4 regions of the Promicromonospora sp. NPDC059942 genome follow, and region 1 is predicted to be linked to each of the others. Evidence: riboswitches for the same ligand, from Rfam matches in the RefSeq annotation. Region 1 holds a riboswitch; each other region holds the start of a gene.
The links. A riboswitch is a leader RNA that binds a small molecule or an ion and turns the genes downstream of it on or off. The one in region 1 is predicted to bind cyclic di-AMP.

Region 1 (7,233 bases):
TCGCGCGGCTCGACCATGCCGCCGCGCAGGCACTCCCCAGGCTGTCGCGACCGAGCGCCCTCGCCGTGCTCGACGACCTCGCGCGGCGGCACGGCTTCACGCCGACCCGTCTCGCCGAGCTGCACGACCTGGTCCGACGGCGGCACGGCGCTGCCCCGCTCCACGAGCTGTTCGGGCTGGTCGACGCACGCTCGGAGTCACCGGCTGAGTCGGCCGCCCGGCTGTCGTGCCACGACAACGAGGTGCCGCCGGACGATCTCCAGGCGCGGATCGTGGTCGACGGCGCCGTCGTCGCGCGCGTCGACCTCGTCTGGCGACTGCCCGACGGGCGCTGGCTCGTCGTCGAGATCGACGGCGTCGGGCCGCACAGCACCACGCAGGCGCTGGTCCGGGACGCTCAGCGGCAGAACCAGCTGCTGGCCTCGGGTCAGGTGATCATGCTCCGGTTCAAGCCGGCGGACAACGACCTGCCGGGCGGCGTCGGCGCGAAGATCGCGAAGGTGCTCGCCGGTCACGGATGGCAGCCGGCCAGGTACGCGGCGTCGGGCGCCCTGATCAATCTGACCCCCGCGACGCTTGCTCGGTAGGGAGACGAAAAGTGCGCCTCTACCCAGTCATTGGGCCCGGAATCACGCTGATTTCGGGCCCAATGGCGGGGTAGAAGCGCACCTTGGGGTGGTGCCGGTGTCGCGGCCGGTGTCGGCACCGGCCACCGCATCCGCGGCGTCGGCTACGCCGCCAGGGCCTGCCGTTCCGGGGTCGGGTCCGCCAGGGGCGGGTAGTCGACCTGGAGGTACGGGCGCGGGATGCGGTGCTCGCGGGAGAGCCGCGCGCGGACCCGCACGTGCCACGTCCGGTACGCCCAGACGGTCGCGACCGCCGCGACCAGCAGCGTCGCCACGGCCCCGATGAGCACCGCGTACCGCGGGCCGAACGTCTCGCCGATCCAGCCGACCACGGGCGAGCCCAGCGGCGTGGTGCCGAGCAGCACCATCATGTAGATCGACATGACCCGACCACGCATCTCGGGCGCCACCGAGAGCTGGATCGCCGCGTTGGCCGACGTCAGCATGGTGAGCGACGCGAAGCCGACGGGGATGCACATGAGCAGGTAGCCCAGGTAGGTCGGCATGACGGCCTGGATGCCCATGGAGATCGCGAAGGCGAACGCCGCGCCCAGCACGAGCCGCACGCGCGGCCGCTCCCGCCGGGCCGCCAGGAGCGCGCCCGCCAGCGAGCCGATGGCCAGCACGGATCCGAGGATCCCGTACTCGCCCGCGCCCCGCCCGAACTCGACGCGCGCCATCATGGCCGACGTGAGCTGGAAGTTCAGGCCGAACGTGGAGACCACGCCCATCACGACCATGATCACCACGATGTCGCTGCGCCCGCGGATGTAGGCGAGCCCCTCGCGGATCTGACCTTTGGCGCGCGAGGCGGTGGGCTGCACCCGCAGGTCGCGCATCCGGGTCAGGGCCAGGATGACGGCGCCGAACGCGATGCCGTTGATGATGAACACCCAGCCGGTGCCGACGGCGGCGATGAGCAGGCCCGCCACACCGGGACCGATGAGGCGTGCGGCGTTGAAGTTCGTCGAGTTGAGCCCGACGGCGTTCGCGAGCCGCTTGGTCGGCACGAGTTCGGCGACGAAGGTCTGCCGCACGGGTCCGTCGATGGCGCTCACCACACCCAGCAGGGTGGCGAACACGTACACGTGCCACAGCTCTGCCGCGCCGGACAGCACCAGCGCACCGAGCCCGAGGCCCAGTACGCCCATGCCGCCCTGCGTGAGCATCAGGAGCTTGCGGCGGTCGACGCGGTCGGCCAGCAGGCCGGCCCACGCGGACAGGAAGATGTGCGGGATGAACTGCAGCGCGGTGACGATGCCCACGGCGACGCCGGAGTTGTTGGTCAGGAGGGTCAGTACGACCCAGTCCTGCGCCACGCGCTGCATCCAGGTGCCGATGTTGGCGACGAGAGCGCTGGCGAACCAGAGACGATAGTTACGATATTTAAGGCTGGCGAAGGTTGCGCTCATCGAGCGGCGATCCGGATCAGGAGCTCGCTGGCTCCTGCAAGGATCTCTCTCTCCTCTACGGTCAGTGTGGACAGCTGTTTGGTGAGCCAGGCGTCGCGACGACGCCGGGTCTCGGCGACCTCGCGCTCGCCCGCCGCGGTGAGGCGGACGACAACCTGTCGCCTGTCGGTCGCGTGCTCGACCTTCTCGACGAGGCCGAGCTCAGCCAGGGTGTTCACTGCTCGGGTCATCGACGGCGGCCGGACGCGCTCGTGCTCGGCAAGGGAGCCGGGGGACATCTCGCCGTGCTTGTGCAGCACCGTCAGGATCCCGAACTGCCCCTCAGGAAGGTCGGCCTCGCCGCGCTCGGCGCGCAGGCGACGGGACACTCGGGTGAGGGCGACACGGAGGTCGCCCCCGACGGTCGCCGGGCTTCGGCTGGACCTGCGGGAGCTCGACGGCACCCACGACATTCTAGATCATTAGCCTTGCTAACGGTACGTGGGTGCGGTCACACCACCGGCGTCCGACGGCGCCGCCTGGCGGCGGAAAGCACACGGCCCGGAGAACGACGAAGCGCCCGACCCCGGACGGGGGCGGGCGCTCCGAGGCCGGAACGGCCGAGGGTCAGCGCGCGCGGTTCGACTGCGCGAACTGTGCGACGCTCGGCTGGAGCTCCTGCTGCACGCTCTCGAACCGCTGCCCCTGCTCGCTGTGCGCCTTGAGCCGGTTCTCGAACTCGGCCTGCGTGCGCAGCTCGTCCTCGGTGGGCCACAGGCCGATCCCGAGGATGAGGAGGAACGTGACCACGCTGACCGCCATCACGAGCGGCACGAGCAGCTGCATCGTCGACGCGCCGGCGGGGACGGTGTCGACGGGGTTGACGACGGAGACGCCGGCCATGCCCGTGTAGTGCATGCCGGTCACCGCGATCCCCATCACCAGGGTGGCCACGATGGTCGCGAGCATGCCGCGGATGTGGACGGTGCACCACAGCGCCGCGGTCGCCGCGACGATCGCGATGGCGACCGACGTGATGACGTAGACCGGGTTGTAGACGACCTGCGCGGACATCTCCATCGCTTCCATGCCCATGTAGTGCATGGCCGCGACGCCCGAGCCGGCGAGCGCGCCGCCGACGAGCATCGCCGGCAGCTTGCGCTTGCCCAGCTCGGTGATGAACAGGCCGGCGCCGACCACGACGATCGCGATCGCCGCGCTGAGGAGGGTCTCGGGGATGTTGTACCGGATGGTCACGCCCGAGGCGGAGAAACCGAGCATGGCGACGAAGTGCATCACCCAGATCCCGGTACCGCCGAGGGCGATGGCGCCGAAGACGAGCCACGCCGCACGTGCGCCGCCCGAAGCCGCTCGGGCTCTGGACGTGCACGCAAGGCCCGTCGCTGCGCCGGTGCACGAGATCGCGTACGCCAGGATGGGCGTCACGATCCCGAAGGTGAAGTGGTCGATCACTGGCATCTTGTTGAACAGCCCCTCAGAATGGTTCCCTCTGTTGCGGAAACGTTACAGAGTCCCTGTGTACCGGACAATAGGCAGAACTCCCCGTCGAAGGGGTATTGCGGACGTGATCAGGCTGGTCAGAAGCGTTCGACGAGATAGTCGATGCACGCGGTGAGCGCGGCGACGTCGTCGGGCTCGACGGCGGGGTACATGCCGACGCGGAGCTGGTTGCGCCCGAGCTTCCGGTAGGCGAACACGTCCTGGACGCCGTTGGCGCGTAGCTCGGAGAGTACCCGTCCGGCGTCGATCTCGTCGGTCAGGTCGATGGTGCCGACCACCGTGGACCGCTCCTCCGGGCGCCGCACGAACGGCGTCGCCCAGGGGCGGGCGTCGGCCCAGGAGTAGAGGGTCTCGGCCGACGTCGCGCACCGCTCCGCCGACCACTTCAGGCCGCCCTGCTCCAGGAGCCACTCCACCTGGTCGGCCAGGAGCAGCAGCGTCGCGATGGCCGGCGTGTTCAGGGTCTGGTCCAGGCGCGAGTTCTGGATCGCGGTGGTGAGGGACAGGAACTCCGGCACCCAGCGGCCCGACGCCTCGATCCGCGCCGCGCGCTCGACGGCCGCGGGGGAGAGGACCGCCAGCCACAGGCCGCCGTCGGCCGCGAACACCTTCTGCGGGGCGAAGTAGTAGGCGTCGGTCTGGCGCAGGTCGACCGGCAGCGCGCCGGCCCCGGACGTCCCGTCGGTGAGCACGACGGCGCCGTCCGGCCCGGACGGGCGCAGCACCGGGGCCATGGCCCCGGTGGAGGTCTCGTTGTGCGGGGTGGCGTAGGTGTCGACGTCGTCGGCGGCCTGCAGGTAGGCGACCGTGCCCGGCTCCGCCTCGATCACCTGGGACGGCTCGAGGAAGGGCGCCCGCGACGTGGCGGTGGCGAACTTGGCGCCGAACTCGCCGAACGACGCGTGCTGCGCCTTGCGCTCCACGAGGCACAGCGTGGCGACGTCCCAGAAGGCGGTGGAGCCGCCGTTGCCGAGGGCGACCTCGTACCCGTCGGGCGCGCCGAGCAGCTCCGTGACACCCTCGCGAATGCGGCGGACCACGTCCTTGACGGGCGCCTGGCGGTGCGAGGTACCGAGCACGTGGGCGTTCGCCACGAGATGATCTACCTGTCCCGGGCGCACCTTGGAGGGGCCTGAGCCGAAACGGCCGTCGGTGGGCAGCAGGTGTGTCGGGATTGTCAGTGGCACAGAACTAGACTAGAACCTGGGCCGACGCCCGGGGCGCCGAGCCCAGGGCGACTGGACGGCTGCGCGCATGACGGGAGCTGACGTGACGGATCTGATCGACACCACCGAGATGTACCTCAAGACGATCTACGAGCTCGACGAGGAGGGCATCACCCCTCTGCGCGCGCGCATCGCGGAGCGCCTGGGGCATTCCGGACCGACGGTGTCGCAGACGGTCGCGCGCATGGAGCGCGACGGACTCGTGATCGTGACCGGGGACCGCCACCTGGAGCTCACCGAGCTCGGGCACGACAAGGCGATGCGCGTGATGCGCAAGCACCGCCTCGCGGAGCGCCTGCTGACCGACGTGATCAAGCTCGACTGGGAGCACGTGCACGTCGAGGCCTGCCGCTGGGAGCACGTGATGAGCGACCTCGTGGAGAAGCGCCTCGTCGGCCTGCTCGACCACCCCCACCACGACCCGTACGGCAACCCGATCCCCGGCCTGTCGGAGCTCGGCGAGGCCTACACGGACGTGCCGTTCCTGGCCGGGGTCATCTCGCTGCCCTCCGCGTTCGAGGCGGCGGCCAAGAAGGGCGTGAAGGGCGAGCCGCTCGCGGCGTCCCTCACCCGGATCGCGGAGCCGCTGCAGACGGACGTCGAGCTGCTGGCCCGCCTGTCCGACGCCGGCCTCGTGCCCGGCTCGCGGATCACGGCCGAGCTCAGCGACGGGACTTACACGGTGACCGTCGACGGCGCCGGGACGGCGCTGGAGCTCGGTGAGGACCTGGCGCGCCACCTCTTCGTCGCGACCGCCTGAACCGCACCCGAGGGTGTCCCAAACCTTCCGCTTTGTCGGAAAGGTGAGGCCACGTTCCCGACACGCCATGACATTCGTTGCCGGAACGTGACATCGGGGGTGAGGTCGGGTACGTTCAGATCGCTCTCACGGAGTCTTTTTCGTGAGAGTCCTCGGACGGACGCCGAACTCTGTCACCGGCCGGGGCCCCAAGACGACCGCATGACAGAGGCGGGGGACCCACCGTTGGGCGCCAGGGTGCGTCCTAGGGGTGAAGCCGGGTAATCCTTCGGGAATGCACGGCCGGGTGATTTCTCCCACCCGAACCCGACAGCTGACCTCGAAGGCGTACAAGGAGAGGTACTACGTGACCGCACGTACCACCCGCGCACGCCATCGTGCTGCGCGACGCCCCGTGACTCCGCTCACCGAGCTTGCTCAGAACGCCGCCGTTGGTCGTCGTACCGCGGTTGCCGCCGCAGGTGGCGCGCTCCTGGTCTCCACGTTCGGTGGCGCGATGGCAGCGCAGGCCGCTCCGATGGAGACCGGCCACGCCAAGATGAACTCGGTGGACCTCAACGCGCTGACGTCCCAGGCTCGCGAGTCCCTGTCGAACGCACCTGTCGTGACCGTCGCGCCCGACGCCGAGCTGAGCGTCGAGAAGTCCGCCGTCTCGGTGGTCTCGGCCGCCGACAACGAGGACTACCAGGCCGAGCTGGCCGCCCAGGAAGCCGAGGAGGCCGCTGAGGCGGCCGCCGCCGAGGCAGCAGAGGCCGCGGCCAGCGCCGTGTCGACCGCCTCCTCGTCCGTCGACATCCCGGCGTCGGCGATCGGCAACTCCGTGATCTCCATCGCCAGCCGCTACATCGGCGTCCCGTACGTCTCCGGCGGCTCCAGCCCGAGTGGTTTCGACTGCTCGGGCTTTACTTCGTACGTCTTCGCGCAGCTCGGCATCTCGCTGCCGCACTCCTCGTCGGCGCAGGCCGGCTACGGCACCCAGGTGCCGGCGTCGCAGGCCCAGCCGGGCGACCTGATGTGGACCCCCGGTCACGTCTCGATCTACGCCGGTGGCAACACCATGATCGACGCGTCCAAGCCGGGCACCGTGGTCGACTTCCGCACCATCTGGCAGTCGAACCCCACGTTCATCCGCCTGGGCTGACCGCAGCCACGCAGTACCGCAGCAGAGCGCCTGTCCGGGGAGATTCGGGCGGGCGCTCTGCTTTGCCATCTTTCTGCCGTCTTTTTGCCTCCGGATACCCACGACCGGCGCCCCGCCGGTAGCGTTGGAGGGCAAAGATGCACTGCTGAGGAAAGGACTGGCGATGACACGATCCGAGGTCGTACTGGTCGGGGTGGACGGATCGGCCGCGAGTCTGCACGCGCTGGACTGGGCTACCGCCTACGCGCACCGCGTGGGCTGGGCGCTGCACATCGTGTGCAGCTACTCCCTGCCGTCGTTCACCGCCGCGTCGCTCGACGGCGGGTACGCCGCGCTGGACGACACGACGATCCAGGAGGGCGCCAAGGCGGTCCTGGTCGAGGCGGAGAACCGCGTGGCCGACGCCGGGGTCCGCGCCACGACGGAGGTCGCGACCGGTGACGCCGCGGGCGTGCTCGTGGAGCTGTCCACCGACTACGGGCTCGCCGTGGTCGGGACGCGGGGCCGGGGCGGGTTCACGGAGCGGCTGCTGGGCACGGTGTCGTCCGCGCTCCCCGCGCACGCGAAG
Region 2 (7,233 bases), on a different contig from region 1:
CACCGGGATGGCCGAGGATGGCCGCGTGATCACGCAGACCGTCGCCACGACCGACTACCACACCGCGGGCGAGCCGTTCCGGATCGTCGCGGAGCCGCCCGTGCCGCTGCCGGGCGACTCGGTGGCCGACCGCCGCGCCCGCGCCCTGACGAGCACCGACGCCCAGGAGCTGCGACGGCTGCTGTGTTCCGAGCCGCGCGGGCACGCGGACATGTACGGCGGGTTCGTCGTGCCGCCGGACGACGACGGCGCCCACCTCGGTGTGCTCTTCTGGCACAAGGACGGGTTCTCGACCGCCTGCGGGCACGGCACCATCGCGCTGGGCGCCTGGGCCGTCGACACCGGCCTGGTGGCGGCGCCCGACGACGGGACCGTCGACGTCGTCGTGGACGTCCCGTCCGGGCGCGTCACCGCGCGCGTGCACCGGGCCGGCGGACGCACGGTCGGCGTCGACTTCGTGAACGTGCCCAGCTACGTGCTGGCCCGCGACGTCGCGGTGCCCACGGCGCGCGGCACGGCGTCTGCGACCCTGACCTACGGCGGCGCGATCTACGCGAGCGTCGACGCCGCGGGCCTCGGCCTGTCGGTCGACCCGGCGAGCTACGCGGACCTCATCGCCGTGGGCCGCGAGATCAAGCACGCGCTCGACGCCGGCGGCCGCGCCGTCCACCCCACCGACCCGCGCCTGAGCGGCGTGTACGGGACCATCCTGTTCGAGGAGCTCGGCGTCGACACCGCCGGAACCGTGCGCCAGCGCAACGTCACGGTGTTCGCGGACGGCCAGGTCGACCGGTCGCCCTGCGGTTCGGGCACCTGCGCCCGGCTCGCTGTGCTGGCCGACGACGGCCGGGTCGGCGTCGGCGGTCCCGTGCTGGAGCACACCTCGATCGTCGGCTCGACGTTCACGGGCGCCGTCGTCGGGACCGCGCGGGTGGGCGACCTGCCCGCCGTGATCCCCCAGGTCACCGGCACGGCATACCGCACGGGCGAGCACCGGTTCGTGGTCGACCCCGCCGACACCCTCGTGCCCGGGTTCGTGCTGCGATGAGCGCGCCCCGCGTGCTGGACGCCGCGGCCGTGGCCGCCGCCTGCTCCCCCGCCGACGCCGTCGCCGCCCTCCGCGCCGCCCTGGTGGCCGGGCTGGATCCGGCCGCCGACCTGCCCCGCCAGGGCGTGCCGGTGGCGGCCGGCGAGCTGCTGCTCATGCCGTCCGACGGCGGCGGCGACCGGGCGCACGTCGGGATCAAGGTCGCGGCGGTCGCCCCGGGCAACGCGGCCCGCGGGCTGCCCCGCGTCCAGGGCTCCTACCTGCTGCTCGACGCCGCCACGCTCGGCGTCGTCGCGATGCTGGACGGCATCGCGCTGACCACCCTGCGCACGCCCGCAGTGTCGGTCGCGGCGGTGCTGGACCGGCTGCTGGAGGGCACGGCCCCGCTCGGCGCCGACCTGCTGCGTGTCGCCGTCATCGGTGCCGGACCGCAGGCGCACGGGCACGTCGCGACGCTCGCGGACGCCCTGGGCGAGCGTCGGCCGCTGGGCGAGGTCACCCAGCTCGTCCGGGACCCGGAACGGGTCGCCCGGACGGAGGGCGCGCGGATCGCCGGTGCGGCCGTCGTCCGGCTGGGCGGCCCGGGCTCCGACGACGCGCTGCGCGCCGCCGACGTCGTGGTGTGCGCGACGTCGGCCCGCGAGCCGCTGTTCGACGCCGCGCTGATCGCGGACGCGGCCGTGGTGATCGCGGTGGGCTCCCACGAGCCCGGCGCGCGGGAGCTGCCCGCGGACCTGCTCGCGCGCGGCACCGTCGTCGTCGAGGACCCGGGCGCCGCGCTGCGCGAGGCGGGCGACGTCGTGCTCGCGATCGCGGACGGCGCCCTGGCGGCCGAGGACCTGGTGCCGATGCGCGACGTCGTCACCGGCGCCGTCCGCCCCGACCCGGCGCGGCCGCTCGTGGTCAAGACCACCGGCATGTCGTGGGAGGACCTCGTGGTGGCCGAGGCGGTGCTCGCGGGCGCGCCATCTGGCGCGTGACCCAGGTCACGCAGCCCTCCGGTCACATCTTCCAGGCCTGGCGAGTCGACACCTTTGTTCGGCACACCAGCCTGGAAGGAACGTCATGACCTCAGCACTCGACACCCTGCGCCGCGACTTCGGCGGCGACCTCATCGAGCCGGGCGACGCCGACTACGAGTCGGTGGCGCGCTCGCGCCTGGTCGCGGGCAGCCCGGCCTACGTCCTGCGGCCCAAGACCGTCGGCGACGTGCAGACAGCCGTCCGGTTCGCCTCCGACTCCGGGCTCGCCCTGTCGGTCCGCGGCGGCGGCCACAGCTTCCCCGGCTTCAGCACCAACGACGGCGGCATCGTGATCGACCTCGGCGAGCTCGCCGACGTCGAGGTGCTCGCAGCCGACCCTGTCGACCCCGCGCGCCACCTCGTGCGGATCGGCGGCGGCGCCAACTGGGGCCAGGTCGTGGACGCGCTGGCCCCGCACGACCTCGCGATCTCCTCGGGCGACACCCGGAGCGTCGGCGTCGGCGGCCTGACGCTGAGCGGCGGCATCGGCTGGAAGGTCCGGAAGTACGGGCTGGCCCTCGACAACGTCGTGGCCGCCCAGGTGGTCACCGCCGACGGCGACGTCGTCACCGCGAGCGCCGACGAGCACCCGGACCTGTTCTGGGCGATCCGTGGCGGCGGCGGCAACTTCGGCGTCGTGACGTCGTTCGACTTCGCGGCGCACCGCACCACGCGCGTCTTCTTCGGCAAGGTCTCGTTCCCCGCGGCCGAGGCCGCCACCGTGCTCCAGGGCTGGGCGGACTACCTCCGCACCGCGCCGGAGGAGCTCACCTCCATCGCGAACCTCGCCAACCCGCTCGCGGGCGGGCCGGAGGCGCCGGTGGAGATCCACGTGGCGTTCGACGGCGACGACGCGGACGCCGCGGCGCGGGCCCTGGAGCCCCTCCGCAAGCTCGGGACGGTCGTCGCGGACGACGTCGAGCTGATGGCCTACGCGGACGTCCTGGTGGAGGGCGGGACGCCGCCGCCCGGCATCCACGTGGTGGCCCACGACGGCCTCGTGGACCAGGAGTCGGTCGCCGAGACCCTGCGGATCCTCGCCGAGACCGGCACGTCGCCGGGCGCGCCGTCGATCTCGATCCGGAGCCTCGGCGGCGCGGTGTCCCGCGTGCCGGGCGACGCCACCGCGTACGCCCACCGGGGTGCGGAGCTCATGGTCACGACCTTCACCGGGGGCCCGGCACCCGTGATCGAGGCCGCGCGGCCGGTGCTGGACGGGCTCTGGGGCCGGCTGGCTCCGTATCTCAGCGGGGCGTACGCGAACTTCCTCACGACAGCGGATGAGACGGACGTCACAGACGTCTACCCGAAGTCGACCTACGAGCGGCTCGCCTCGGTCAAGCGGCAGTACGACCCGAGCAACCTGTTCGCCCGGAACCACAATGTGCGACCTGGACAGATGTCCTAGTCGGGACCTTCGGCCCGGTGGGCACCGTCCTCGATCCGTACGGCGCCCACCGCATTAGCGTAGGTCGGACATTCCGGTCAATAGCTCCAGCGCCGACCGGGATGTCCGTAACGCGATCGTGACTTTCGGGCCCAGGCGGGCTACGGTCGGTCCCGCTCGCGGGGAATTCCGTGGGCACTCGTGGTGGACGCCGAGCCCTGTCACCGTCACGAGACTGCTCTGAACAGATGACAGGGACGGGGGAACCAAGTACGTGGGCACCGCCAGGTGCCCTTGGGGTGAAGCCGCACCAGCAGGACGCGGCCGGGTCATTCTCCGATCCGAATCCGACAGCTCACCTCGTAGGCGCCGGGAGAAATTGCTGTGACCACACGCATGCCCGGGCGCCATCGTGCTGCCCACGCACCCCTCACCCCGCTGACCCCGATCTCCCGTGCCGCATCCCGCGGCATCTCCGCGACCGCCCGCCGTGGCGCGGTCGTCGCCGCCGGATCGGGACTCCTCATCTCCCTGCTCGGCATCCCGGCCAACGCCGCCCCCGCGAACGACCCCAGCACGAACACCGCTGAGCTCGAGGCCGTGCGCGACGCCGTCCAGGACGCCACGCAGAAGTCGACCGACGCCGAGGTGGCCACCGCCGCCCTGACCACGGCGAAGGTGGACACCGCCCCCGCTGTGAAGGTCGCCGCGGACAGCGAGTTCGCGCTGGAGACCGGCACCATCAAGGTGACGCCGGCTCCCGAGCCGGAGCCGGAGCCCGAGCCCGTCGTCGAGGCTGAGCCTGTCGTCGAGGCCGAGCCCGCCAAGCAGGAGGTCAAGGCGACGACCGTCGCCGAGAAGCCCGCGGAGAAGGCAGCCCCGGCCGCCAGCTCCGGGTCCAAGATCGTCGACATCGCGATGCAGTACCTCGGCGTCCCCTACGTCTGGGCCGGTGCGACCCCCGCCGGGTTCGACTGCTCGGGCTTCACGTCCTACGTCTACGCCCAGATCGGCATCACCCTGCCGCACTCCTCGGCGGCGCAGCGCAATTCCGGCACCGAGGTCTCCGCGGCCGACGCGCTGCCGGGCGACATCATCTGGTCCCCGGGCCACGTCTCCATCTACACCGGCAACGGCATGCAGATCGAGGCCCCGGTCCCCGGCCAGACCGTCCGGGAGTCCAAGATCTGGCAGGACAGCCCGGTCTACCTCCGGATCAGCTGACACCTCCGGGCGTCCCGGCTCCACCGGAGCCGGCCTCCGGATCGCACGGCTCGAAGGGCCCGCACCAGCACGGTGCGGGCCCTTCGTGCGTCGTGGCAGGATCGCCACCATGAGCAGCGCGCCCACGAGCGTCGAGACCAATGCCCTGAACACCATCGACGAGGCCGAACGGCGCGGTTCGCCGCGCAACCTCTTCTGGCCGTGGTTCGGGGCCAACGTCTCGGTGCTCGGCCTGGGGTACGGCTCCTACCTGCTGGGGTTCGCCGTGTCGTTCTGGCAGGCGGTCGTGGTCGGCACGATCGGCATCGTGGTGTCGTTCCTGTTCTGCGGGTTCATCTCGCTGGCCGGCAAGCGCGGGTCGGCGCCCACGATGGTGCTCTCCCGGGCCGCGTTCGGCGTGCGGGGCAACAAGCTGCCCTCGCTGCTGTCGTGGATCCTCACGGTCGGCTGGGAGACGGTGCTCGTCGCGCTGGCCACGCTCGCGACGTCGACCGTGCTCGGAACGCTCGGATGGGGTGGCGGCACGGTCACCAAGGTCGTGGCCCTCGTGGTCGTGGCGGGCATCGTGGTGGTCGCGGGCGTCTTCGGCTTCGACCTCGTCATGCGGCTGCAGGTCGTCATCACGGTGCTGACCGCCGTGCTGACCGTCGTCTACATCGTCCTGGTGCTCGACCACATCGACTGGGCCGCGGTCGCCGCGATCCCCGCCGGCGGCAGCCCGCAGGTGATCGGCGGGCTCGTGTTCATGATGACCGGCTTCGGACTCGGCTGGGTCAACATGGCCGCCGACTACTCGCGCTACCTGCCGCGCTCCGCATCCGGGCGGGGCATCGTCGGGTGGACCACGCTGGGCGCCTCGCTGGCCCCCGTCGTCCTGCTCGTGTTCGGCCTGCTGCTCGCCGGCTCCGACCCCGTGCTCAACGAGGCGATCGGCGCCGACCCGATCGGCGCCCTGTCCACGATCCTGCCCACCTGGTTCCTCATCCCGTTCATCGTGGTCGCCCTGGCCGGGCTGATCGGCGGCGCCGCCCTCGACATCTACTCCTCCGGGCTCGCGCTGCTCTCCCTGGGGCTGCCCGCGCCGCGCTGGGTGGCCGCCGCGATCGACGGCGCGCTCATGGTCGTCGGCGCGATCTACGTCGTCTTCGTCGCCGACTCCTTCATCGGCCCCTTCCAGGGCTTCCTCATCACCCTCGGCGTCCCCGTGGCCGCCTGGTGCGGCGTGCTGCTCGCCGACATCCTGCTGCGCCGCCGCGACTACGCCGACGCCGACCTGTACGACCCCGCCGGCCGGTACGGGTCCGTGAACTGGGCCGCCGTACTGCTCGTGGTCGTCGGCACCGGCATCGGCTGGGGCCTGGTGACCAACACCTACGCGCCCTGGCTGCAGTGGCAGGGCTACCTGCTCGGCCCCCTCGGCGGGACGGACGGCGACTGGGCGTGGGCCAACCTCGGCGTGCTCGTCGCCCTGGTGATCGGGTTCGCCGGGACGCTCCTGCTCAGCGCCCGCGCGGTGCGGCGGCAGGAGGAGCGATGAGCAGCGGTGCGGACGCCGTCGGGCCGGACGTCGTCGGGCCGGACGCCGCCCTGGTCGTGATCGACATGCAGGACGTGTTCGCCGTCCCGCCCAGCCCGTGGGCTTCCCCCGACTACCCGCGCGCGCTCGCCGGGACCCGGCGCCTGCTCCCCGCGTTCACGGGCCGCACCGTCCTGACGCGGTACGTCGCCCCCGCCGTGCCCGACGGCGCCTGGCGCGCCTACTTCGACCAGTGGCCGTTCGCGCTCGTGCCCGAGGACGACCCGCTGTACGAGATCACCGACCTCGCCGACGTCGTCGCCGCGGGCGCGCCCGTCGTCACGCGCACCACCTTCGGCAAGTGGGGCCCGGAGCTGGCGGCCGCCACGCGCGACGCCGGCACGCTCGTGGTGGCGGGCGTGGCCACCGACTGCTGCGTGATCTCCACGGCGCTGGCCGCGGCCGACGCGGGCCGCCGGGTGCTGGTCGTCGAGGACGCGTGCGCAGGTTCGACGCCGGAGAACCACGAGCGTGCCCTGGAGATCATGCGGCTGTACGCCCCGCTGATCGAGGTCGCGACGGTGGCCGACATGCTCGGTGCGCTCTGAGGCCGGCGTCGGGCAGGCCCGGGACGGACGGCCTGGTCACGCGGGCCTCCGGGGTACACAGCACGAAGGCGAGGGGTGCCGGGAGGGCTGAATTGCGTTCGGCCGGGACCCGCGTTATCTGGCTGCACCGAACAGTCCATCCAGGGTGAACTACTCGGAGCCAGGCCGAACGACGTTCAGCGGACCCGGCACCCTCGGGTCCCGTACACGTCGCCTGGCACCTGTCACAAGCAAGCAACCGGACACAGGAGGACAGACGTGACCGTCAACAGGATCCGCGCCCGGTGGGAGCGCCACGACGAGCGGTTCGCCCCCGTGCGCGGCGACACGTACGCCGAGGTGCTCTTCGACGAGGGCAGCTGGCTGGAGGGCCCGGCGTACTCGCCGGCCTGGCGGACCCTGCTGTTCAGCGACATCCCGAACGACCG
Region 3 (7,233 bases), on a different contig from region 1:
AGACGAGCACCGGCGACGGCGGCCGACCGGCCGGCACCCACCCAGCCCACCGCCGGGCCCACCACCGCACGCACCACGGAACCCGCCACGCCCGGCGCGGCCGACCAGTCCCTGGCCGCCAGCGCGCGCGGCCTGACCAAGACCTACGGCCGGGGCGAGGCCCAGGTGCACGCCCTGCGCGGCGTCGACCTCGACGTCCCGCGCGGGCGGTTCACCGCGATCATGGGCCCGAGCGGGTCGGGCAAGTCCACGCTCATGCACTGCCTCGCCGGGCTGGACCGCCCCAGCGGCGGCACCGTCGCGGTGGGCGGCACCGACCTCGGGGCGCTCGGCGACGACGCCCTGACCATCTTCCGCCGCGAGCACATCGGCTTCGTGTTCCAGTCGTTCAACCTGTTGCCGATGCTCACCGCGCGGCAGAACATCCTGCTCCCCCTGGAGCTGGCCCACCCGAGGATCGACGCCGCCGCCCTCGAGCGCGCCGACGAGCTCGCGGACAGCCTCGGCGTGGCCGACCGGCTCGACCACCGGCCCGCCGAGCTGTCGGGTGGCCAGCAGCAGCGGGTCGCGATCGCCCGGGCCCTGGTCACCCGGCCGAGCCTGCTGTTCGCCGACGAGCCCACCGGCAACCTGGACAGCACCACGTCGGCGGAGGTGCTGGACCATCTGCGGCGGTCGGCGCGCGAGCTCGGGCAGACCGTCGTGATGGTCACCCACGAGCCGGACGCCGCGGCGTACGCCGACGACGTGGTCACCGTGCAGGACGGGCTGATCGCCTGATGCGCACCGTTCTCCTGCAGTCGCTGCGCCGCCACCTGCGCCGGTACGTCGCGGCCGCGGTCGCCGTGGTGGTCGCGGTGGCCTTCGTCGTGGCGGTCGGCGTGCTCACGGCCGGCGTCCGGACCGGGATCACGGCCGGCGCCGGGGCGCAGTTCGCGGGCGCCGACCACGTGGTCCGGGACCTGGGCACCCAGAACGCGATCACCTACGCCGCGCAGCACGGCGACGACGTCGCCGTCCTCGGCTCGGCCACCCTGCCGCTGCGCGCCGGCGCCGAGCAGGCCCCCGGCAAGTTCGTCGCGAACATCGCCGCCGCGCCGCGGCTGCGCTGGCAGACGCTCGACTCGGGCCGCTTCCCGGAGCGCACCGGCGAGGCCGTCGTCGACGTGTGGACCGCCCAGGACATGGAGATCTCCGTGGGCGACGAGATCACGCTCGGGGCCGGGTCCACCGCCGCCGACCTCAAGGTGGTGGGCATCGCGGCGGCGTCCGCGAACCTGGGCCAGGCCGCGGTCTACATCACCTTCGAGCAGCTGCTGAACTGGCGCGACGACGAGACCCTCCTGCTGGACCGGGCGGTCGTCATAGGGGACACCGGCCCACTGCCCGACGGCGCGACGGCGGTCACGCCCGAGGAGCACGTCGCCGAGAGCATGGCCCAGCACACCAACAACGTGAACACGCTGTCGCTGCTGCTGCTGGTCTTCGCCGGCATCGCGCTCCTCGTCTCGGTGCTGGTCATCACGAACACGTTCTCGATCCTGTTCGCCCAGCGGGTGCGCGACTTCGCGCTGCTGCGCTGCGTCGGCGCCACGCGCCGCCAGGTGATGGGGTCGGTGCGCCGGGAGGCGGCCGTCGTCGGGGTGCTCGCCTCGCTGGTCGGCGTGGCGGCCGGCGCCGGCCTCGGCTACGGCCTGATCGCCGTGGTCGACGCGCTCACGCGGCAGAGCCCGCTGACCGCTCCCGCGCAGCTCCCGGGCTGGTGGCTGCTGGGCGGGTTCGCGGTCGGGCTCGTGGTGACGGCGGTCGCGTCCTGGCTGCCGACCCGCCGCGTCGTGCGGATCAGCCCGCTGGCGGCGCTGCGTCCCGACGGCGCCGTGGACGTGCGGTCGGGCGCGGGCCGCGCCAGGGTGGCGCTCGGGGTGGTGTTCCTGGCCGGCGGCGTCGCGCTGCTCGCGGTGGCGGCCGTCCAGGACAGCACGGTCAGCATGGTGGCCGGCGGCGGCACGCTGTTCGCGGGCGTGCTCCTGCTCGGGCCCCTGCTGATTCCCCGGGTGGTGCGGGTCGTCGGGGCGCTGCTCGGCCCCGGCGGGCGGCTCGCGACGGAGAACGCCGTGCGCAACCCGCGCCGGACCGCCGCCACCGCCGCGTCCCTGCTGGTCGGCGTCACCCTGACGACGGCGGTGCTCACCGGGCTGGCCACCACGCGCGCCTCGGTGGACGCGAACCACGGCACCGCGCACCCGCTCGACGTCGCGCTCACGTCGTGGACCGGGCCGCTGGACGCCGACGTGCTGGACCAGGTCCGGGCCACGCCCGGCGTGGGCGATGCGATCGCCGTCGACGGCGTGCTGGTGGACCTGACCGGTGGTGACGCGGCCGAGGCCGGAGACGGGGCGGCTGGGAGCGAGGCAGCCGGAGACGAAGCAGCCGGGGGCGAGGCAGGGGGCGGCGACGCTGGGGGCGACGACGCTGGGGGCGAGGCAGCCGGAGACGAAGCAGCCGGGGGCGAGGCAGCCGGGGGCGACGTGACCGCGGCCGACCGGCCGCTCCTGCTGCTCGGCGCGCCCGACGCGAGCGCGGTCGCCCGGGACGGCGGGGCGTTCGCCCGGGTCGAGCCGGGCACGGTCGCGCTGGACGCGGACGTGTACGGCGACGAACCTGCGCAGCGGCTCGGCAACGGGTCCGCCGGCACGGTGACGGCGAGCGCCACCGGGGACGGCGGGCACGACGTCGCCGCCTCGCCCGTGGACCTGCGGGTGACCACGGGTTCGGGCTGGGGCGGGGCCGGCATCGTCGCACCGGAGACGCTGACCTCCCTGGGCTCGCCGCGGACGTACGCGGTGTGGGTCCGCGCCTCGGCCGACGCCGACCCGGTCGCGCTGCTCGCCGACCTGGACACGCTGGCCGACGCGGCTGGCGTCGACGTCGACAACGGGCTGCGGGCCGAGGTGGCCGACAACCAGATGCTGGGGACCGTCACGGCCGCGACGCTCGGGCTGCTGGGCATCTCCGTGGTGATCGCGCTGATCGGGATCGCGAACACGCTCGGGCTGTCCGTCCTGGAACGGGTTCGCGAGCACGCGATGCTGCGGGCGCTCGGGCTCACCCGCCGGCAGCTGCGACGCATGCTGGCGGCCGAGGCCGTGCTGCTGTCCGTGACCGCGACCCTGCTCGGCACGGTGCTCGGCGTGGGGTTCGCCTGGGTGGGCTACGAGACGTTCGTGCAGACGGCGCTCGACGCCGCGACCTGGCGCGTCCCGTGGGTCGAGCTCGCCGCCGTCGTGCCGGTGGGCGCCCTGGCGGGCCTGCTGGCCGCCGTCCTGCCGGCCCGCCGGGCGGCCGCCGTCCCCCCGACGACGGCCCTGACCCTCGACTGAGGACCTGCGCCTGCTGACCTCGGTTCAGCAGGCCGCAGACGACCATGAACCTCGGAGTTCCAGTCGCCCACGGCCTGCTGAACCAAGGTCAGCCGGCGTTGACCACAGCAGTTGCTGCCAAGAGGGGCCGCACTCTGGCAGCAACCGCTGTGCTCAGCACCGGCCGGCGAACCGGCGGCACGGCGGGGCTGACGCCGTCCGACAGAGCCGTTGAGCACAGCAGTTGCTGCCAGCAGAGGCGCCAACCTGGCAGCAGCTGCTGTGGTCAACACCGAGGGTCCGCTGATGGGTCGGGCGGGGGTCAGCGGGCCGGGGTCTCCAGGACCGCCATCGCCGCCGCGCGGCCCGGGATGCCGCTCACGCCGCCGCCGCGGCGGGCTCCGGCGCCGGCGAGCAGCACCCGCGGGTGCGCGGTCGCCACGCCCCAGCGCTCGGCGGCGCCGCCGACGCCGGCGCCGACGTCGGCTCCGACACCCAGCCCGGTCGCGGCCGGGGCGTCCGCAGGCCCGGCCACACCCGACCCGGCCACACCCGACCCGGCCACACCCGACCCGGCCACACCGGATCCGGCCGTGCCCGACCCAGCCCCGCCCGACCCGGCCACGCCCGCCCCCACCGACGACGACCCAGCGCCTGACTCGGCACTCGACCGGTCCTCCGCGAACGGCCAGCTCAGGTCGCGGTGGAAGATGTGCCCGCCCGGCAGCCCCACGTCGCTCTCCAGGTCGACCGGGGTGCGCACCTCCAGGCAGGGCGCACCGTCGGCGTCGAGCGCGAGCACGTCCTCGATGGGCTCGGCCAGCACCGTGTTCAGGGACGCGAGAGTGGCCGCCAGGGCCCGCTCGCGAGCGCCGTCGGGGTCCGCGCGGAAGAGCCGGGCCGGCATGTGCAGCCCGAACAGCGTGATGGTCTGCGCCTCGGTCGCGGCGAGCTCCGGGCCGAGGATCGTCCGGTCGGACAGCGTGTGGCAGTAGATCTCGCTCGGCGGCAGGTCGGGGATGCGCCCGGCGGCCGCCTGCGCATAGGCGTCCTGGAGCTGGGTGAGCGACTCGTTGACGTGCAGCGTTCCGCTGAACGCCGCCACGGGGTCGACGTCGTCGCGCAGCCTGGGCAGCCGGCGCAGCAGCATGTTCACCTTGAGCTGGGCGCCCTCGGGCCCCGGACCGGCAGCCCCGGCCGACCCCGGCTCCGCGGAGGACGAACCGGAGGACGAACCGGAGGACGAGCCGGAGGCCGCACCCCGCCCGGCCGCGGCGAGCAGCCGGTCCAGCTCCGCCGGCGCGCAGCCCGCGAGCACGTGCCCGGCGGTCACGCCCCGGGTGCGCCCGTCGGCGTCGGTCCAGGCCACCTCGGCCCCCACGGCCCCGGGGTCGACGGCGGTGACGGTCGCCGAGGTGACGATCGTGGCGCCGGCCGCCACCGCGGCGTCGCGCAGGGCGCCGGAGACGGCGCCCATGCCGCCCACCGGCACGTCCCAGTCGCCGGTCCCGTTGCCGATCACGTGGTAGAGGAAGCAGCGGTTCTGCCGCAGGGACGGCTCGTCGACGTCGGCGAACGTGCCGATCAGGCCGTCGGTGGCGGCGACGCCCCGCACGACATCGTCGGCGAAGGTGCGGCGCAGCACCTCACCGAGGGGCTCCTCGAAGAGTGCGCTCCAGGCCTCCTCGCCCACGCCGTCGGACACGAGACGCCGGACGGTGGCGCGCGGGAGCAGGGGCTCGGTGAGTGTCGGGGCGAGGCGGCGGGCCACCTCGGTGGTCATCGCGTAGAACCGGCCCCAGGCCTCGAAGTCGGCGTCGGAGCCGGTCAGGCGGCGGAACGAGGCGCGGGTGGCGGCGTCGTCCTGGGTGTCGACCAGCAGGCCGCCGTCGGCCACGGGGGTGTAGGAGGAGAAGCGGCGGCGGATGAGGCGGACCGGGAGGCCGAGCTCGTCGACGATCCGGCGCGGGAGGAGCGAGACGAGGTAGGAGTAGCGCGACAGGCGGGCGTCGACGCCCGCGAACGGGCGGGCCGAGACGGCGGCGCCGCCCACGTGGTCGGCGCGCTCCAGGACGAGGACCGAGCGCCCGCCGCGGGCCGCGTAGGCCGCCGCGGTGAGGCCGTTGTGACCGCCGCCGACGACGACGACGTCGTACCGGGCGCGCAGGGTGTCGAGCGGGGAATCGGGCATGCACGCCATGGTGACACGCGGCACTCATTGCCAGGAACGTTCCATCACAAGACGGTATGTGACCTAATCGTGACATTTACGCAACGGACGAGTACGGTCGATCTCGCCGCTCCAGCAACGGGGAGGTCCAGGCCCGGACGCCGAATCCTGTCACCGGTCCTGAGCAGCCAGAACGTGACAGGGGCGGGGGAACCAGGTAAGCCGGGCACGCGAGTGTCCTCGGGGTGAAGCCTCCTTGTGAGGCCGGGTGATCGCTCTCCCCATCCGAACCCGACAGCTCACCTCGTAGGCGTCCGAGGAGATCACTGGTGACCGTACTCACCGACCGCACCCACGACTGGGCGGACGACCAGGCAAACCGACCCAGCAACCGGGGGCGGCACCGCGCCGAGGGCCCCGCTCTCACCCCCTTCACCGCTCTGACCCAGACAGCAGCCGAGAATGCCGCCCGTACCGGCGCCATCGCGGTCGTCACGTCCGGCATGCTCGCGTCGGTCTTCACCCAGACCGCCCACACCGCGCCTGCCGAGTCCCACACCCAGACCACGCTCGCGAACAAGACGTTCGACACCAAGACCCGTGCGGGCCTGGCCGAGAACCTCGTGACCAAGGTCGAGGTCGCCCACGACGCCGACTTCCAGTCCGAGAAGGGTCGCGTCACAGTGACCCCGTACGCCGAGACGGACGCCGGCATCGCCGAGGCCAAGGCGAAGGCGGAGGCCGAGGCGCGCGCCAAGGCCGAGGCGGAAGCCAAGGCGAAGGCCGAGGCGGAGGCGAAGGCCGCCGCCGAGGCTGCGGCGGCAGCAGCCGCCGAGGCCGAGGCCGCCGCGGCGGCAGCGTCCGAGTCCTCCGCGGACCTCGGCCAGCAGGCCGTCAACCTCGCCCTCGAGTACGTGGGCGTGCCCTACGTGTGGGGCGGAGCCTCCCCCAGCGGCTTCGACTGCTCCGGGCTCATCCAGTACGTCTACGCCCAGCTCGGGGTCAGCCTCCCGCACAGCTCGGCCTCGATGTCGACGGTCGGCTACCAGGTCTCCGCCGCGGAGGCCCAGCCGGGCGACATCGTCTGGACGTCCGGCCACGTCTCGCTCTACGCGGGCAACGGCATGGTCGTCGAGGCCCAGCAGGAGGGCGTCCCCGTGCACTACACGGAGATGTGGCAGACCAACCCGGTCTTCATCCGGGTGACGGGCTGACGCCTCCCGGCACATCACGCAGTACCCGCACGACTCGCAAGAACCCCCGGCACAGAGCGCCCGCCCGGCCGTCCCGAGGTTCCCCTCGGACAAGCCGGACGGGCGCTCTGCTTCGTGCCCCGGTCGGGTAACGTCCCCGGCGTGAAGATCCTCGTACCGGACGTGCCCTTCGACCTCGACTTCCCGTCCCTGCTGCCCGACGGCGGAGCCTCCTTCGCGCCCGGCGGCACCGACACCGTCGCCACCTACGCGATGAACGAGCCGATCCCTGCCGAGCACACCGACGCCGAGCTGCTCGTCACCTGGTCCAGCCCGCCCAAGATCGTGGCCGACGCCGCCGAGCGGCTGACCGGCCTGCGCTGGGTGCAGACCCTGTCGGCGGGCCCGGACGTCGCGCTGCGCTCCGGGTTCGCGCCCGACGTCGTCATCTCTTCGGGGCAGTCGCTGCACGACGACACCGTCACCGAGCACGCGCTGGCCCTGATCCTGG
Region 4 (7,233 bases), on a different contig from region 1:
CGGCAGCGCCGGATCGTGGTGCTCCGGCACCTCGAGGGCCTCCCGGAGCGCGAGGTCGCCGACGCGCTGGGCGTGACGGTCGGGACCGTGAAGTCCACCGCGTCCCGCGGCATCGGGCGCCTGCGGGAGATCCTGCAGGGCTTCGACGCGACCGACGCGACCGATCGGCCCACCGACAACGAGAGGAGCGGGTCATGAACCCCGACGAGCAGTTCGCCGAGTCCCTGCGCGCCCAGGTGACGCGGGTCGCGCCGAAGATCGACGTCGACGTCACGCGCGTCGTCCCCGCTGCCCGACGCCGGCGGGCCGCCCGGGCGGGCGGCATCACCCTGGCCCTGGCGCTCGCCCTCGGGGGCGGGGCCTGGGTGGCCACCACGCTGGAGCCCACCGTCGTCGTGCCTGGAGGGTCGACGACGATGCCGGTCGCGCCGTCGCCGTCGCCGACCGGACCGCCCCTGACGTCGAGCGAGAAGGACCGGCTCGGCGACGTCACCGACAACGTGCCCCAGGAGCCGGTCGTCCCTCCCGAGGGCTGGCGGGACGCGTCGTACTTCCACCTCGTGACCCGAGTCGTGTCGACCAAGGAGGGAGAGGAGGGCAGCGACGACACGCCGCTGGGCATCGAGCGCTGGTACGGCGACGGGGTCAGCTTCGAGCTCCATAGCTTTGGCCCGACGCTTCGCGACGAGCACACCTTCCTCGGCCTCGAGGGGAACCCGCCCGTCAGCCTCGGCTGGGCGGACGTCGCGGCGCTGCCCACGGAGCCGGACGCGCTGCAGGACGTCCTCCTCGAGAAGCTGGAGGTGACGGGCCGGGCCGAGGAGGCGGCGCTCAACAACACGGCCCGGCTGGTCACCGACGCACCGGCTTCGCCGGAGCTGCGCGCCGCGGCATGGGAGCTGCTGGTCAGCCACCCCGACGTCCAGGTCGAGGACGACGTCCGGGACTCCGAGGACCGCCCGGGCACGTCCGCGACATTCGTGCTGTGGGACCGGACCACGACGATCGTCTACGACGAGGAGCAGAACCGTCCGCTCGAGCAGGAGGAGTCGATCGGCAAGATGCACTCGCTGACGACCTACCTCGAGACCGAGTTCACGGACCTGCCCGACGAGGTCGCCGACAGCGTCATCGAGGTGCCCGACCTCGCTGCCATGACGCGTGAGGACGTCGAGGTCGCGTGCCAGCAGAAGCACCTGACCTGCGTGATCGAGGAGGCCGCGTCCGACACGGTGCCCGAGGGGACCGTCGTCTCGTCCGATCCCGTGCAGGGCGCACTCGTCAGCTGGGGTGCCCTGGTCACGGTGGTGCTCTCCACCGGACCCTGACCCGCCCGCACCCGAAGGTCCGCCACGGGCCCCGGGCTGCGCCGGATGCCCTTGAGCCCGGCGTAGCCTGGGGCCCGTGGCTCACGCCTACCGCACCAGCACCAGGATCGATGCGCCTGCCGACGTCGTCTGGCAGATCCTGTCCGACGTCGAGCACATGCCCGCGTGGACCACCGCCATGAGCCGCGTGACGCTGCTCGGTCCCGGGACGGCGCTCGTCGTGGGCTCCCGGGTCGAGATCGACCAGCCGGGCCTGCCGGCCGCGACCTGGGAGGTGGACGGCCTCACCGACGGGCAGGGCTTCTCCTGGTCGAGCAGCTCCACCCCCGGCGTCCGGACCGGGATCGCGCACCGGGTCACGCCGCTGCGCGGCGCCGGGCCGGACGGCGTCGACGGCCGGGACGGCGGTGCCGCGTGCGAGGTGACCATGGTTGTCGCGCAGAGCGGAATGCTCGCCGGGCTGACCAACCAGGTGGTGGGGTCCAGGTCGCGTGAGCTGGCGGACACGGAGCTGGCCGATCTCAAGGCCGAGGCGGAGCTCCGGGTGGGGGACAAGGGCTGACACACCGCCGGAGAGGCGCGTGTCGCATCATTTCGTCCACTGTTCTTTCATAGCCGTCAGGACCGCATTTCGGTGTTGAAAATGCTCCTTACGCTGGGAAAAGGCATCTGGTCGAAAAGTTACGCGCGTTTCGGACAGGCCGATACTTCACGACAAGTGTTATCTGATCGAGACAAGGTGGGTACCCGTATGTAGCGTCAGATTCGTTGCGCCCACCGGAGGCGCAGCCGCGGGCCCCATTCCCCAGACCGGTACGGGACCGCGCAACCGGCGACTTGGAGAACTTCGGTGAGTACCACCGTCCGACGCGGTCGACACCGCGCCGATCATGCTCCTAGCACTCACTTCATGTCCGTCACGCGCACCGCAGCTCGTTCCGGTGCAGTGATCGCGGCATCATCCGGACTTCTCGCCACGGCGTTCGCACCAAGCGCACACGCGATCGCGGGAGACGGTTCGAACCGACTGGCCAAGGAAGTCGCGACGGCACCGGCGGTGCAGGTCGCGAACGACGCACGGCTCACCATCGAGAGCAAGGCCGTCAAGGTCACCCCCGCTCCCGAGCCCGAGCCGGAGCCGGTCGTGGAGACCACCACAGAGCAGGTGACCGCGACGGCCGCGGCCGCCGAAGAAGCCGAGCCGGCCACCCCGGACTACGCGTCCGACGGTTCCATCGGAGCCCAGGCCGTCTCGATCGCGATGCAGTACATCGGCATCGCCTACGCGTACGGCGGCAGCTCGCCCGCCACCGGGTTCGACTGCTCGGGCCTGGTCAAGTACGTGTACGCGCAGCTCGGCGTCGAGCTGCCGCACTCGTCGTCGTCGATGGTGGCCACCGGGTACCAGGTGTCGTCGCCGATCCCGGGCGACATCGTGTGGACCCAGGGGCACGTGTCCCTCTACGCCGGCGACGGCATGGTGGTCGAGGCCGCCAACTACGGCAGTCCGGTGCGCTACACCGAGCAGTGGCAGGACTACGCGGTCTACATCCGCCCGTACTGAGCCACACCGAGAACGCACCGACAACCAGAGCGCAGGAGCACCGCGGCGTGGGCCGCGGTGTTCCTGCGCGCCAGGCTCCCCCGGCGTCAGTACGCGACCGCCGCGGCCGCGTCGACGACGCCGTACCCGTACAGCGGCGTCCACAGCCCGGTGAGACCCAGCAGCGGGTCGTGGGCCGTGCGGAGGATGGCGCTCTCCACCTCGTCGACCGGGCGCCCCTGCGCGAACAGGAGCGCCGCGACCCCGGCCACGTGCGGCGTCGCCATCGACGTGCCCGCGTAGGAGTCGTAGCTGCCGCCCGCGCAGGTGTCGGAACCCGTGCCCACGGGAACCGTCGACCAGACGTCACCGTCGCAGCCGGTCAGCCCGCCCGACCCGCCGGGCGCCGAGACGCTCTTCAGGTCCAGCTTGACCGGCAGCTCCGAGTAGTAGGAGTGGAGCCCGGCCGAGTCGGTGGCCCCGACGCAGATCGCGACGCTGGTGAACGCCGGGTCGCTGCAGAGCGGCGTCGACGAGTTGCCGGCCGCCGCCACCGTGAGCACACCGCGCTCGCGCGCGTAGGCGATGGCGTCCCGCATCAGGGTGTCGACGCCGATGATCGTCAGCAGCTGCCCGCCCAGGCCGGAGCCCAGGGAGAGGTTGATGACGTCGGCACCGTGGTCGGCCGCCCAGCGGATGCCGTCCGCGATGTCCTGCGACGAGCCCGACCCGGCCTCGAGCACCTTGACCGGGAGGATCTTCGCGTCCGGCGCCACGCCCGCGACGCCGATGCCGTTGTCCGTCGCGGCGGCGACGATGCCTGCCACGTGCGTCCCGTGCTCGTCGCCGTCGTTGGTGCCGTCCGGACCCCTGAAGTCCCCTTCGCCGCACGGGCGGACGCCCGCGCAGCCCGTGAAGGTGGCACCCGGCAGGAGCTGCCCCGCCAGGTCGGGCTGGTCGAAGTCGACTCCTGTGTCGACCACGGCCACCACCACGCCGTCGCCGGTGCTGGCCGCCCAGGCCGCCTCGGCGTTGATCTGGTCCAGGCCCCACTGCCTGTCCCGGAGGGGATCGCTGGTCGCGGCCTGCGCACCCGGTGCCACGGCGACCAGCGCCGCCACGACGAGCGCCGCGGAGGTGGCGGCGCCGACGAATGACTTCCTGTTCATATATGCCCCCATTGTTCGCACAGGGGTTGATTACCCCTGAACTGGGGCAAACCTAGGGCGACGGGCTCGGCGCCGAACAGGCCTCGCACCCGGTGGGGGGTGAAATTTACACAATCGCAATCAGTAGGGGCGCGACGTGTCAGGCCCACGCCTCGGAGAGCTCGCTCTCGTCGCCGGCCTCCCGGGACAGCCGGAGCGCGGCGATGGCCGCTCCGAGCAGCAGGGCGACCACCCAGGCACCGAGCTGGTGCCCGTCGGCCACGACCGCCGCGGAGGCGATCTTGCCCGCGGCGATGGCCACGGCGGACAGCGGGTCCTCGGTGAGCGCGGAACCCGGCCAGATGTTCTCCTGCACCGCGAGCAGGGCGGGCCCGGCCGCCTGGAGCACCCAGACGGCGCCGGCGGCGGGCAGCCAGCCGAGCAGCTCGATCGGCCTGCTGTCCACGGTGAGCCCGAACGCGATGCCGAGCGCCACGGCGAACACCCACCACGTGCCGGTCGGGGACACCTCGTTGCCGGGCACGAAGCCCCAGAACCAGCCGTCGAGGAGCACGACCGGCAGGGCGAGGGCGACGCCGCGCAGCGCCGCCGGCCCGAGGCCCGCCAGGAGTCCGGCCCCGAGGCCGACGATCCCGGCCGCGCAGGTGACCAGGAGCATGCCGAGCGGCATGGCGTCACCCGGGACGGTCTCGCGGGCCGCGAGCCACCAGGAGGCGCCGCCGGCCCCGGCCATCGCGAGCAGGGTGCCGGCGATCGCGGCTCCGGCGCCCCCTCCGGCCGAACGGGCCAGGCGGGCGGTCGCCCCGGCGAGCACGCCGCCGAGCAGCGCCATCACGACGAGGCCGACCACTGCGCCGTCGGCCGTGAAGGGCAGCGGAAGGAGGCCCGCCGCGGCGGCGTCAGAAGCCTGCGCGACGCCGGTGACCTGGTACGACAGCTGGGCGAGCCAGGGCAGGAACCCACAGGTCCACCAGACGATCGCACTGATGGGAAACACCCACCAGGCGGAGATACGGGAGTGCGATTCGCCCATGCCGCCGAACGCTAGCGGATGTGTGATGTCGGTCATAACCCCTGAAGCCCGGAACGACGCAAATCTGCGCCTTCGTTGGGTCAGACCGTAATGCGTAACCCGATCGTGACTTTTTCCGTGAACGTGTGTACTTTGACTTCTGCTCCACCCCCACGGTGGAGTCGCGATCCGGACGCCGAGTCCTGTCACCGGTTCGTGACCAGACGTTCAAGACAGGAGCGGGGGACCCATTCCCGGGCGACAGCAGGATCGTCGTCCTCGGGGTGAAGCCGGACGGAAACCCCCCAGTAGCCGTGCGGCCGGGTTGTACTCCTACCCGAACCCGACAGCTGACCTCGCAGGCGGTACAGGAGACATTAGGTGACGAACTCCCTCCGCGGACGGCATCGTGACAGCCGCCCGGCCCAGACACCGCTGACCATCCTCGCTCGTACCGCCACCGAGAACGCCGGCACAGTTGCCCGCCGCGGCGCGCTCGCCGCAGCCGCCGGTGGCGTCCTGATCTCCACCATCGCGACGACGGCCCACGCGGCCCCGGCGATGGACCTGAAGACCGACGTCAAGACCGCGAAGCTCAACTCGGTCGACCTCAACTCCCTCACCGCGGTGGCCAAGCAGTCCGTCGCCGCCGCCCCCACCGTGACCGTCCCGGCCGACGCGAAGATGCCGATCGAGATGGAAGCCCTGGGCACCTCCACGGGCGCCGACGGCGAGAAGGGCGAGGGCCCCGCCGTCGTCTCGGTCGACGCGCCGGACCCCGTCCCGCTCGGCCAGCAGGCCGTCAACGTCGCCTTCAACTACCTGGGCATCACCTACGTGCTGGGCGGCAACTCGCCGGCGGAGGGCATGGACTGCTCGGGCCTGATCCAGTACACGTACGCCCAGCTCGGGATCTCCCTGCCGCACTCGTCGGGCGCGCTGCTCAGCTCCGGCTACCAGGTCACGTACCCCGAGCCCGGCGACATCGTCTGGACGCCCGGCCACGTGGCCCTCTACGCGGGCAACGGCATGATCATCGAGGCCTGGGCCGCCGGCATGCCGGTGCGCTACACCGAGATGTGGCAGAACAGCCCGACCTTCATCCGCGTCGTCTGACCCGGAGCGGAGCCGCAGGCTCTGACGACAAAAGGCAGAGCTGAGCCACTGTCTGAACAGAGTTTCTCGTGAGGCGTCGCCTCCGCCACCGGGTATCCGGTGCGGAGGCGGCGCCTCTCGCGTATCCCTACTCCGGCCAGTCGCAGCTGTCCGCGATGAAGGCGAACAGGTCGGCGCGCGCCGAGTCGGGCATGGGCACGTAGATCACGTGCTGCGTCACGCCGTCGACGCTCGCCGTCACGGGCAGGAAGGTGCCGCGCTTGTCCTCGCCCACGGCGTGGGCGTCGCAGCGGGCGGGCACCACTGCCAGCGTGACGCTGCCGGAACGCTGCCCGTCGAGCGCGGAGCCGGTCCAGCCGGAGTCCTTGCCGGCCGGGTCGGGGTTGTTCATGATCGTGGTCCCGGCGACCCGGTCGATCGTGACCTCGGGCCCGCCGTCCACCGGGTCGATCCGCAGCGTGACCAGGGCGGTCAGCTCCCCGTCGCGCGTCTCGACGGGGATGTCCGGATCGACGGCGAGGCTCGCACCCGCGGCGACCGCGGCCGTGGCGCAGTCCACCGCGTGGTTCCGCGCGAGGTGCCCGCCGGGATCGCCCACCTCCGCGACGACGACGTCGGAGGCCGGACCCAGGTCGTCGAACTCGCCCAGGGCCAGCGTGATCGTGGCCGACGGCGCGGCGTCCGGCACCGGCTCCTCCGGTCCCGCCGGGAAGCCCGCGCACTCCGCCTCGCCGAGCTGGACGTAGACGTCCCGCGTGGTGCCGGGCCGCAGCGCCGGGGTGCGGTTCTCCTTGGTGGGCTGGGACGGGCCGAAACCGTCCGCGTCCAGGGCACCCGACACCAGCGTCATCGTCTCGTCCGAGTCGTTGGTGACCGCGAGGACGATCTCGCGGGCGGCGTACTGCGTGCGCCCCTGGTCCACCTGGACGCTGAGGTGGTCGGCGATGTCGTCGGGCACGGGCCCCAGGGTCGACGACGGCGCGGGCGCGCCCGAACATGCGACCGCGGCCGCCCCGACCAGCGACGTCAGGACGACGACGAGGGTGGTGCGGCCGCGGGCCACAG

Region 2: another riboswitch for cyclic di-AMP. It lies ahead of ACFV9Q_RS27180 (C40 family peptidase); the one in region 1 lies ahead of ACFV9Q_RS20430 (C40 family peptidase).
Region 3: another riboswitch for cyclic di-AMP. It lies ahead of ACFV9Q_RS28655 (C40 family peptidase); the one in region 1 lies ahead of ACFV9Q_RS20430 (C40 family peptidase).
Region 4: another riboswitch for cyclic di-AMP. It lies ahead of ACFV9Q_RS15580 (C40 family peptidase); the one in region 1 lies ahead of ACFV9Q_RS20430 (C40 family peptidase).

What each region holds. Positions count from the first base shown of each region.
Region 1 is NZ_JBHWLR010000013.1:108,681-115,913, forward strand. Features, by position in the region: gene ACFV9Q_RS20400 (hypothetical protein) at 1-587, shown strand, start outside; gene ACFV9Q_RS20405 (MFS transporter) at 731-2,038, opposite strand; gene ACFV9Q_RS20410 (MarR family winged helix-turn-helix transcriptional regulator) at 2,035-2,490, opposite strand; gene ACFV9Q_RS20415 (MHYT domain-containing protein) at 2,645-3,496, opposite strand; gene serC (phosphoserine transaminase) at 3,616-4,725, opposite strand; gene ACFV9Q_RS20425 (metal-dependent transcriptional regulator) at 4,808-5,524, shown strand; cyclic di-AMP (ydaO/yuaA leader) riboswitch at 5,676-5,868, shown strand; gene ACFV9Q_RS20430 (C40 family peptidase) at 6,021-6,665, shown strand; gene ACFV9Q_RS20435 (universal stress protein) at 6,829-7,233, shown strand, end outside.
Region 2 is NZ_JBHWLR010000029.1:23,479-30,711, forward strand. Features, by position in the region: gene ACFV9Q_RS27165 (proline racemase family protein) at 26-1,048, shown strand; gene ACFV9Q_RS27170 (ornithine cyclodeaminase family protein) at 1,045-2,028, shown strand; gene ACFV9Q_RS27175 (FAD-binding oxidoreductase) at 2,114-3,478, shown strand; cyclic di-AMP (ydaO/yuaA leader) riboswitch at 3,686-3,838, shown strand; gene ACFV9Q_RS27180 (C40 family peptidase) at 3,842-4,681, shown strand; gene ACFV9Q_RS27185 (purine-cytosine permease family protein) at 4,791-6,218, shown strand; gene ACFV9Q_RS27190 (cysteine hydrolase family protein) at 6,215-6,805, shown strand; gene ACFV9Q_RS27195 (SMP-30/gluconolactonase/LRE family protein) at 7,064-7,233, shown strand, end outside.
Region 3 is NZ_JBHWLR010000038.1:10,001-17,233, forward strand. Features, by position in the region: gene ACFV9Q_RS28640 (ABC transporter ATP-binding protein) at 1-780, shown strand, start outside; gene ACFV9Q_RS28645 (ABC transporter permease) at 780-3,380, shown strand; gene ACFV9Q_RS28650 (phytoene desaturase family protein) at 3,682-5,550, opposite strand; cyclic di-AMP (ydaO/yuaA leader) riboswitch at 5,679-5,858, shown strand; gene ACFV9Q_RS28655 (C40 family peptidase) at 5,859-6,743, shown strand; gene ACFV9Q_RS28660 (NAD(P)-dependent oxidoreductase) at 6,885-7,233, shown strand, end outside.
Region 4 is NZ_JBHWLR010000008.1:282,320-289,552, forward strand. Features, by position in the region: gene ACFV9Q_RS15550 (SigE family RNA polymerase sigma factor) at 1-198, shown strand, start outside; gene ACFV9Q_RS15555 (PASTA domain-containing protein) at 195-1,328, shown strand; gene ACFV9Q_RS15560 (SRPBCC family protein) at 1,405-1,890, shown strand; gene ACFV9Q_RS15565 (C40 family peptidase) at 2,239-2,892, shown strand; gene ACFV9Q_RS15570 (S8 family serine peptidase) at 2,979-4,040, opposite strand; gene ACFV9Q_RS15575 (hypothetical protein) at 4,180-5,073, opposite strand; cyclic di-AMP (ydaO/yuaA leader) riboswitch at 5,237-5,432, shown strand; gene ACFV9Q_RS15580 (C40 family peptidase) at 5,434-6,168, shown strand; gene ACFV9Q_RS15585 (hypothetical protein) at 6,296-7,231, opposite strand.